2 regions of the Acidiphilium sp. C61 genome follow, and region 2 is predicted to be linked to the other one. Evidence: riboswitches for the same ligand, from Rfam matches in the RefSeq annotation. Region 2 holds a riboswitch; the other holds the start of a gene.
The links. A riboswitch is a leader RNA that binds a small molecule or an ion and turns the genes downstream of it on or off. The one in region 2 is predicted to bind cobalamin.

Region 1: another riboswitch for cobalamin. It lies ahead of HUW10_RS07725 (TonB-dependent siderophore receptor); the one in region 2 lies ahead of metE (5-methyltetrahydropteroyltriglutamate--homocysteine S-methyltransferase).

Annotation. Positions count from the first base shown of each region.
Region 1 covers NZ_CAJHNI010000005.1:1,048,793-1,053,818, reverse strand. Annotated here, with positions in the region: gene HUW10_RS07730 (branched-chain amino acid ABC transporter substrate-binding protein) at 1-489, opposite strand, end outside; gene HUW10_RS07725 (TonB-dependent siderophore receptor) at 898-2,895, opposite strand; cobalamin riboswitch at 3,001-3,210, opposite strand; gene HUW10_RS07720 (haloacid dehalogenase type II) at 3,244-3,927, opposite strand; gene HUW10_RS07715 (glutathione S-transferase family protein) at 3,942-4,640, opposite strand; gene HUW10_RS07710 (TetR/AcrR family transcriptional regulator) at 4,729-5,026, opposite strand, start outside.
Region 2 covers NZ_CAJHNI010000005.1:2,092,930-2,097,955, forward strand. Annotated here, with positions in the region: gene metE (5-methyltetrahydropteroyltriglutamate--homocysteine S-methyltransferase) at 1-1,649, opposite strand, end outside; cobalamin riboswitch at 1,762-1,996, opposite strand; gene HUW10_RS12655 (OsmC family protein) at 2,108-2,554, shown strand; gene HUW10_RS12660 (IclR family transcriptional regulator C-terminal domain-containing protein) at 2,759-3,580, shown strand; gene HUW10_RS12665 (hypothetical protein) at 3,621-4,223, opposite strand; gene thrS (threonine--tRNA ligase) at 4,537-5,026, opposite strand, start outside.

The sequences.
Region 1 (5,026 bases), 1.0 Mb from region 2:
CACGGTGCGGAAATAGATCGGCTTGCCGCCCGGATCGAACTCGCCGGCATAGGTCGGGCTGGTGATGTCGGGGGCGGTGGAGGAGGGGGTGATGGTGGCCAGATTCGCCATCGAGAGGATTGGCGCCATCGCCTTGCCGGAGCCGCTCATCTCGGGCCCGACATTGGCGAGAACGGTGTGCGTGCCGGCCAGCTTGCGGGCGTTGGTGGCGGCCTGCGCGGGGTCGTACTGGCCGGCGGTCGCGGTCGCGTTGTTCAGCACCATCGGTTCGAGCCGGATGTCGCCGAGTTCACCGCTCTGGTTGGCGAGCTTGATCGCGAGTTGCGCGCCGTGAAGGATCAGATGCGCGGCCTCGGCGTCGGCGCCGGTCAGCGGCAGGGTGATCCCGATGTGATAGACCTTGTCGCCCGCCCGGGCGATGGGACTTGCCGAGGCGAGGAGAACCGTGCCTGCCGCGCCCCGCAGAGCATTGCGCCTTGAAAGTGCCATTTGTCCCATCCTTCTTGCTTTTGTGATATATCTGCCATGCACAGAGTAACCGGCTCCAAAGCGAAGGCAAGCGGTTTTTTCCGGATGGGATCACGCCAGAGCGCCCTTATCCGATCAGATGGAGCCATCTGATCGGATAAGGATGTTTTTTATCGATATGATAGAGCGATGCATCCGATCCGGAAGGATCGGAAAGTGTTCTGGATGGGTGTGGGCAGATCGGCCAAAAAAAATGGCGGCCATAAGGCCGCCAAGTTTAGGGAGGAAACGTCCAAGAAAGCAAACAACGTGTTGTTTGCTGCGATGCACTATATGTCCGTTCCGGTGCCCGTTTCAAGTTTTTTGTGCATCGCAACATATGTCTTTCACGAATATGTCTTATGCTGCCGCCTGAACCGAGCTGTCACATCATCCGCCGATCGTGCCTCTCAGGCCGAACAGGAAATTCTGGCCGGGGATTTGCACACCGTTTGCCGGCTCGAAGGGGGAGTTGGTCAGGTTGCGGCCGATCGCGAAAAGAGTGAGGGCCCGGCTGACGCGGTAGTTGACCGCCAGATTGGCGATCGTGCCGGGCCGGGCTAGGCCGGTGCCAGTCGGATAGCCGGAATTGGCGTAGAGGTAATCCGAGAAGCGGCCGACATAGCGGATGGCGGGCTCGATCGACAGCGCCGGGATCGGGTGGATCGAGAGGGTAAGCGATCCGGCGTTATCCGGCCGGCGCAGAAGGGCCGTCCGGGTCGCGACATCGCGGGCGATGGTGCGCGTATAGTCGATCCGGCCGGAGAGCCAGCGGGTCGGCGCGAAGCCGATGCCAGCCTCGATGCCGTGAATCCGGGCGCGAGCGACGTTCTCCTCCGTGCTGGTGCCATCAGGCAGGGAAGTATACTGGAACAGGTTAGCGATATCCTGGTGGAAATAGCTCATCTGCAGCGTCACTGCGTCGGGCATGCCGAAGGCCGGCAGCACGGTTTCGAAGCCGAACCGATATCCAACCGAGTGTTCGGGGTGGAGGTTCGGGTTGCCGTGATAGCCGTAGCTGTCGATGCCGTGCAGGTCGTAGAGCGAGGGGGCAAGAAAGCCGCTGCCCGCCGAGGCCTTCAGCCGCGTATCGATTTCGGGCAGGGCCAGCACGAGACCGCCGCGCTCCGTCACCACGGTGCCGTAGCCGCTGACCGAGTCACCTCGGATGGCGCCCTGGACTGACAGGCGACGTGCGATGGTTGCCTGCGCGCCGACATGCCCCGCGGTGATGGATTGCGAGGCGGCGAGGCTGGAGAGGTAGGGAAAGCCGCCAAAGCTCGCATTGTAGTTCTCGATCGCCGTATCATGCGTGGTCTCGATGCCGGCGACGAGCGTCGGGTCTGTCATCGGGCCAAAATTCGGCAGGCGGATCACGTTGTTCCACTGGATCACCGTGCGGTCGCCGCGATAGCCGCTGTCGCCGGCGAACTGGTTGGGGTCGGCGGGATCGAGCAGGGTGAGGTAGCGGCGGTCGTCCTGGATATGGGCGATGTCGAGTTCGGTGGTCAGCCGGTTGTCGAACAGGTGCGATTTCACGCCGAAGCGGACGAAAACATTCGAATCGTAGCTGTTTTCATAGGGGTCGTCGAAGATCGGATATCCGAGATCGGGATACTGGGTGCCGGTCTGCCGGGCGCGGACGATCAGCGAGATCCGCGTGCCGGCGATGGGTGTGTAGCCGAGATTGACGGCGCCGAGCTTGTAGCGGAACGGGTCGCGATGCGCGGCATAGACGGCAAGCCGCCGCGCCGTCGCGTCGAACCCGGCCTGCTCGATGAGCGAACCTGTGATCGCATAATCGAATTTGCCGCTCTGGCCGGAGAGGGTAACGCTGCCTTCGCCCTGGCCGGGAAAGCCCCCGGCGATGTCGTAATCGACATGCGGTGCGCCATGGCCACGCTTGCTGATCAGGTTGATGACGCCGCCGATCGCGCCCGAGCCGTAGAGGCTGGACATCGGGCCGCGGACCACCACGATCCGCGCGATATCGCCGATGCCGGCATTGCCGAAATTGAACGCGCCGTTGGCCACCGAGGGATCATTCACCGGCACGCCGTCGCGCAGCACCAGCACGTCTTCGGAATTGGTGCCGTCGATGAAGACCGAGGTCTGGGCGCCAGGCCCACCCAGTTGCACCACGTTCAGGCCGGGAACCGTGTCGAGCGCCTGGACGAGGGTGGTCACGCCGCGCTGGCGCAGCGCGGCCGCGGTGATGACCGTGACCGATGCCGGGGTATCCGCAATGGGCGTCCGCACATAGGAGGCGGTAACCGTCTCGATCGGCACGGTGCCGGCGGGCAGCTGCGCGTTTTGGGCGTGTGCATTGGCAACAGCCCCGCACAAGGCGAGGGGAACGAAAAAACGATATCGCGCGGAGTCGCGCATGGAAAAACTCCGGTCCGGCACCCGGCGGGGCGGGCGCTGCCATAAGGGCGACCGAAGGCTACGGGACTTCACCCTTCGCTCCCGGTTCACCCCGCCCGGACGCGCGCGCATGGTCTCGGAACTGGCCGGTCTCCTGGCTCGCGGGTCAACAGCGCGCTCGGCCTTCTCGCGGGCGGGTCTGTGCCCCCTCGCAATGGCCCGGATGAACGCGCCTCACCGCTCACAGTTGCGGGGGCAGCCGCAGACGGGGCGACAAACCACCCTTCTGCGTTCCCGTTTCAGCCCTTGCGGGCCACCGATTCCTGATCAAGCTGTAGCGCCACCGGGGCTGGCGGCGCAAGCGCTGGTTCAGTCGAGGCCGAGCAGGCCGGGCAGGGCGGAGAGATCGCTGAGAACGGCATCGGGCGCGCCGGGCAGCCGCTCCGCCGGCTGTTTCGCGCGGTTGCACCAGGCGACGCGGAAGCCGAAGGCCGAGGCGCCATACGCATCCCAGCCATTGGAGGAGACGAAGCAGACCTCCTTGCGTTCCACCCCAAGGCGCGCCGGCACCATCTGGTAGACACGCTGATCGGTCTTGAACACGCCCACCGCCTCGACCGACAGCACATGGTCGAGCACGTCGCCGATCCCGGCATGGGCGATGGCGGCGGCGAGCATCGCAGGGGTGCCGTTCGAGAGAATTGCGGTGGCGATGCCCTTTGCCTTGAGGGCGCCCAGCGTTGCCTTCACCTCGGGATAGGCCGAGACGATGCGGTAGAGTGCGAGCAACGCCTCGCGCCGCTTCGGGTCGGCGAGGCTGGTCGCCTCCAGCGCGAAATCGAGCGCGTCGGCGGTGACGGTTTCGAAATCGGTATAGAGGTTCTGCAGGCTGCGCAGCCACGTGTATTGCAGCTGCTTGTCCCGCCAGAGTGTCACCAGCGCCGCGCGGCGGTCTTCCGGCACATCCGGGCAGCGGGCGACAGCGGAGCCGAAATCGAACAGCGTGCCGTAGGCATCGAACACGCAGGCGCGGACACCCTGGATTGCGGACATCGAAATCCTCCCGTTCAGGCGGCGGCCGGCAGGACGCGGGCCAGCCCGTCATAAGCGTCGAACATGCGGTCGCACCAGGCGTGCAGCGTGTCATCCTCGGCGAGGATCTTTACCGGGGTCGAGGCATGCGCCCAGAGGAAAGCGCTGAAGGCGACATGGTCGGCATAGTTCGGCGCGTCGCCGGCAAGGAATTGCTGATCCGCCAGCGTGCTGCGCAGCGGGCGCAAGGTGGCGCGGAGCGTGGCGAGATTTTCCTCGCGTGCGGCCCGCAGCGCCCCGACCGTGGTGCCGAACGCGGCCTCGCGGGTCGAGCGGAAATAGTCGCGGTCACCCTCGTGCAGGATGTCCACAAGGTCCGGCAGCACCACTTTCGCGATTGCGGGATGCACCGCTTCGCTGGTCCACTGGTTGACGAAGCGGACGAGGCTGCGGCCGACCGCGCCGCCGAACAGGCTGGGACGGTCGGGATAGGTATCCTCGAGGTAAAGCGCGATGGCCCAGCTGTCGTGAATGTTCCGGGTGCCGTCGACCAGCACGGGAACCTTGCCCTGGCCGGAAAACGCGATGGCGTCTTTCTCCATGAACCGCCAGACCACGGTCTCGCAAGGCAGACCCTTGTGCGCCAGCGCGAAACGGGTGCGCCAGCAATTGGGGCTGAAGCGCACGCGCTCGTCGGCGCCGGCGAGATCGTAAAGTTTCAGGGGTTCACGCATTCAGGGTCTCCTTGACGGCAGGCCGCACAGCAAACACCGCAGGTCCGGCGGTTACTGTCGGCGGGCTTTTTTGGGTGGTGTCTGCTGTTCATGCAGCCGCGGGCGCGGGTCTCCTGAGCCGGCTCACTGCATCCTCGACCAGGCGGTCAAGACGGCCAGGATCAGGGTCGAGCCGCGCGAAGGTGCGCAACGCGACGACGGTCCCCAGCAGCAACTCGGCTTGCGTCGCGGTATTCATGCCGGCCGGCAAAAGTCCGGCAGAATTCGCATGTTCAAGCCGCTCGTGGAAAAACTGCTGAACCCCGGCGAGGCGCGTCCCGACGATCGTCCGGGCCTCCGGGGACAGCGGGCCGCCATCCATCGCCGTGTTCACCAGGAGGCATCCG
Region 2 (5,026 bases):
TGGGCATGGCGCGCCCAGCGCACCGTCATCGGCCGGGGCCGCGCGACATCGCCCCAGATGATCGGCGGTGCGACGCAGCGGCTGCCATAGGATTGCACCCAGCCATGGCGGGTGAAGGCGAAGCCGTCGAGCTGCTCGCCGAAATACTTGACCATGTCGTTGCGCTCGAATTCGCCATGCACCAGCACGTCGAGCCCGATCCGTTCCTGCAGGCGGATCGCATCCTCCGTCCAGGTCGCGATCGCTTCGTCGTATTCGGCGGCGCTGATCTCGCTGCGCGCGAGCGCCGCCCGGGCGCGGCGCACGCCCGAGGTTTGCGGCAGCGAGCCGATCGTGGTGGTGGGGAAGGTGGGCAGGTCGAGGCGCTGGCGCTGCAGTGCCCGCCGTGCGGCGTGGGGCGGTGTGCGGCGTTCCATCGCCGGTGTTGCGGCGAGCAGCCGGACGGCGACGTCCGCCCGGTGGACCCGGGCGCTTTCGGCGCGGCTGCGGCGGGCGGCATCGGCGATCTCCAGCGGCTCGGCGATCGCGTGGTCGCCCTCGTCGAGGCCGCGGGCGATGGTGGCGATCTCGGCGAGTTTCTGGGTGGCGAAGGCAAGCCAGGGCCGGATCGCCGGATCGAGCCGGTCTTCCTGCGCGAGATCGACCGGGACGTGCAGCAGGCTGCAGCTCGGCGCGATCATCAGCCGCTCGGTGCCGCCGAGGGCGCGCGCCGCCTCGCGCGCGGTGGCGAGGGCGGCGCGAAGGTCCGCCCGCCAGACGTTCCGCCCGTCGATCAGGCCGAGCGAGAGATGGCGTGCCGGCCCGGCAGCGGCGAGGGCGGGCACGAGATCGGCCTGGCCGCGGACGAGATCGAGATGCAGGCCGGCGACCGGCAAGGCGAGGGCGGTGGGCAGGTTGTCGCCCATCGGCGCGAAATAGCTCGCCAGCAGCAGGTGCGGCGTGGCGCCGCGGGCGAGGGTTTCATAGGCGTGGGCGAAGGCGGCGCGGGCGCGGCCCGACAGGTCGAGCGCGAGGACAGGTTCGTCCATCTGCACCCAGGCGCAGCCCTCGGCCGCGAGGTCCGCCAGCACCTGCGCGTAGCAGGGCAGCAGGCGGTCCAGCAGGTCGAGCGGGTCGGACCCGTCATCGGTCTTGGCGAGCAGCAGGAACGAGACCGGGCCGAGCAGCACCGGCCGGGTGCGGCGATGGCAGGCCAGCGCCTCGCGGAACAGTTCGAGCGGGCGGTTGGCGGTGACGGTGAAGTGCTGCCCGGCGGACAGACGGGGCACGAGGTAGTGATAATTCGTGTCGAACCACTTGGTCATTTCGAGCGCCGGCAGGCCGGTGGCGGCATCGTGGCCGCCGGTGCCGCGGGCGAGGGCGAAATAGGTCGCGAGCGACACCTCCCCCCCGCGCCAGCCATAACCCGGCGGGATCGCGCCGAACATGCAGGCGGTATCCAGCACATGGTCGTAGAGCGAGGCGTCGTTGCACGGGATGTGGCCGATGCCGAGCCCCTGTTGCAGCGCTTGCGACCCGGCGCGCAGGGCGCGGGCGGCATCGTGCAGGGCGGTTTCGGTGAGCTCGCCGGCCCAATGGGCCTCGAGTGCGGCCTTCAGCTCGCGCCGGCGGCCGATGCGGGGGAAGCCGAGATTGGTGGCGATGCTCATGCGCGGCCTCCCTGGCGTGCGGGGAGGCGAACGAGGCGCGCGCGGCAGGCGCTGCCGCTGATGCGTGCAGTCATGGGTTGGCTCCGGCTTCCGGTGCACCCCGCCCGGCAGCGTTGGTTGATGCGACACCGGCAGGTCTCCTGGCTCGCGGGTCGACGCTGGTGGCCCTGCCTTCCCGAACCGGTTCCGGTTCAGTGGCTCGCCCTTGCGGGCGGACGGACCACCGGCTCGCCGCTGACAGTTGCGGGGGCAGCCATCGACTTGCTTCCGGGACAATCAGGCCCGGCCGAAGCGCACGATGTTCCCTTTTCACCCGCTCGCGCGGGACCGGTGACCTGTTGCATATGCCGGCTCGGCGGGCGGGCGGCAAGGGTGGGGTGTCGCGGATGGCCGGATGGCGGTCTGGCGGCGGCGGCGCGCCGGGTGCAGACTGCGCGCGGCAGAAGGAGACAGGCAAGATGGCCGACACGCACGAGATCGTCCTGCGGCAGATCGAGAATTACCGGTTCGAGACCGAATTCGGCGGCGGCTTGCCGAAGCTCGTCTCCGACGAGCCGCCGCCGCTCGGCGGCGGGGCGGGGCCGGAGCCGGTGCAGCTGCTGCTCGCGGCGGTGGGCTCGTGCATGTCGTCCAGCTTTCATTTCGCGATGACCAAGTTTCGCGAGGCGCCGGGGGCGATCACCACCACCGCGCGGGCGACCGTGGAGCGCGACGAGAACCGGAGGCTGCGGGTGCAGGCGATCCATGTTGCCATCGGGTTCGCCGCCGAGGCCGGGACGATCGGGCATCTCGACCGGATTCTCGGCCAGTTCGAGCAGTTCTGCACCGTCGGCGCCTCGGTCGCGCGGGGGATCCCGATCGAGGTGAGGGTGACCGACGGCAGCGGCACGCGGGTGAAGGGCTGAAGCAAGACCGTAACCAAATCAGGCTTTTGCGATCCGGGCTTCGCACGAGTTGTCCACAGAAATCTGAATAAGCCTGTGGACAAGCGCGGGGGGAATCCGGAAGCTCGCCCTTGGCGTGGGAAAGGTTAACGATTTTCGCCCCGCCCGGACGCCGGGCGGTCTGCCATCTTGCATCCGCAGGGGAGATGTGCGCAGAACGCACGGATGCCAACTGCGCCAGACGAGACCGGACCATCCAGGCTGCCGCGCCCGAGCCTGACCAACCCGCGCGACCATGTCGAGAGTTTCGCCCGGGGGCTGGCGATATTGTGCGCCTTCGGGCCGGACCGGCCGAAGATGACGCTGTCGGACGCCGCCAGGGTGACCGGGTTGCAGCGCTCGGCGGCGCGGCGGTTTCTGCTCACCCTCTGCGACCTCGGCTATGCGGTGCAGACCGACCGGTGGTTCACCCTCACGCCGCGGGTGCTGGAGCTGGGCTATGCCTATCTCGGCAGCCTGCGCTTTCCCGAACTCATCGAACCCTATCTGACCGGGCTGACGCAGCGGCTGGGCGAATCGAGCTCGGCGGCGGTGCTGGACGGGACGGAGATCGTGTATGTCGCGCGGTCGGCCGCGCCGCAGCGGCTGATGTCGCTCTCGCTCGGGGTGGGCAGCCGGCTGCCGGCGCACGCGACCTCGATGGGGCAGGCGCTGCTCGCCACGCTGAGCGAGGAGGAGGTGCGCGCCCGGTATGGGCGCGGGCCGCTGCCGGCGTTCACCCAGGCGACCATCACCGACCCGGCGCTGCTGCTCGAACGGCTGGCGGCAGTGCGGCGGGACGGGTTCGCGCTCAACGACCAGGAACTGGAACTCGGCCTGCGCTCGGTTTCGGTCGCGGTGCCGGGCAAGGGGAGCCGGCAGGCGGTTGCCCTCAATGTCGCCACCAACGCGGCGCGGGTGTCGCATGACGAGGTGATGCGCCGCATCCTGCCCGCGATCCGCGAGGCGGCGGCGCAATGCGCGCGGGCGGTCGCCCTGCTCGGCTGAGCGGGGACGCGGAAACGCCAGAAGAGGATCGGCAACAGGATCACCAGCCCGGCGGGTCGCGCAGCCGCTCGCGTCGGCGCAGCCAGGCGGGCGGGCGGAAGCGGCGCGGGAGTTTTGCGCCTGAGCAGTCCGTGTTGTTCGGGACGGGTTCGGGTTTGGGGCGGGGGGTGCGCCTTGCGCGCGGCGCGAGGCGGAGCATCGCCGGGAGCTTCAGGCCAAGGCTGTGGCAGAGCGGGCGGAGGATGCGGCCGAGGCGGGGTTCCGCGCCGATGCGGCGCTGCAATGCGGGATCGGCGAGCAGGGCGCGGAGCAGGCCGGCGGCGGCGGCGGCCTCGGGGACCGGCGCCAGCAGCCAGGCGGGGCGGCGCGGCAGGATGGGCTTGCAGCCGTTCTTTTTTTGATCCGTCTCGTCACTATGCCCCGTCTTGTCGCCATGCTGCGGGCGCGGGTGGCGACGGGGGCGCGGCGGCGGCGCAGGAGCGGCGCAGAGGCGGGCGAAATGCCGCGCATAGCGTTGCAGCCGGGTCCAGAGCAGGGCGCCGAGCGGGCCGCCATCCGCACCAAAGGCGCCGGCGGCGGCACGGCGCGCCACAGCACCGCACAGCACGTCGATCATGATCCGGAAACGGAGTGCGACATCCATGAACAGAACAGGAACATATTTGCTCCGGGGTGGGCAATGTTTTTCTCCTGTTTTGCTCCCCCCGGCCTTTTTCGCTCCTTTTTTCGTTCCGCTGGTTTTTCGTTCCGCTGGTTTTTCGTCCCTCTGGCGCCGGACCGCTCCGTTTCCGCGCGGCGGCGGGGCCAGAGCATCATCCGATCCTTTCGGATCGGATAAAGATGCTCTGTTTATCAATATTATAGCTCATCATCCGATCCTTTCGGATCGGATAAAGATGCTCTGATCATCAACAAGATAGAGCACGACATCCGATCCGTAAGGATCGGAAAGTGCTCTAGTCGCCGGGGCGGAGGTCGGGCGGGGTGGCCTCTGCCTTGAGGGTGGCGATGGCCTCGTCGAGGGTCATGCTGTCCTGCTTGTCGGAACCGAGGCGGCGGATCGAGACGGTCTGCTGCTCGGCCTCGCGGCGGCCGACGACGAGGATGTTCGGCACCAGGGCGAGCGAGAGGTCGCGCACCTTGGCGTTGATCTTTTCGTTGCGGGTGTCGGTGACGACGGCGAGGCCGGCGGCCTTGAGCCGTGCGGCGACCGTCTCGGCATAGTCGTTGGCGTCGGTGACGATGCTGGCGACGGCCGCCTGGGTGGGGGCGAGCCAGAGCGGGAAGCGGCCGGCGCAGTTCTCGATCAAAATGCCGATGAAGCGCTCGAAACTGCCCACGATCGCGCGGTGCAGCATGACCGGGCGGGCGCGGCCGGATTCGGCGGTGACGTAGGAGGCGTCGAGCCGCTCGGGGAGGACGAAATCGACCTGGAGCGTGCCGCAC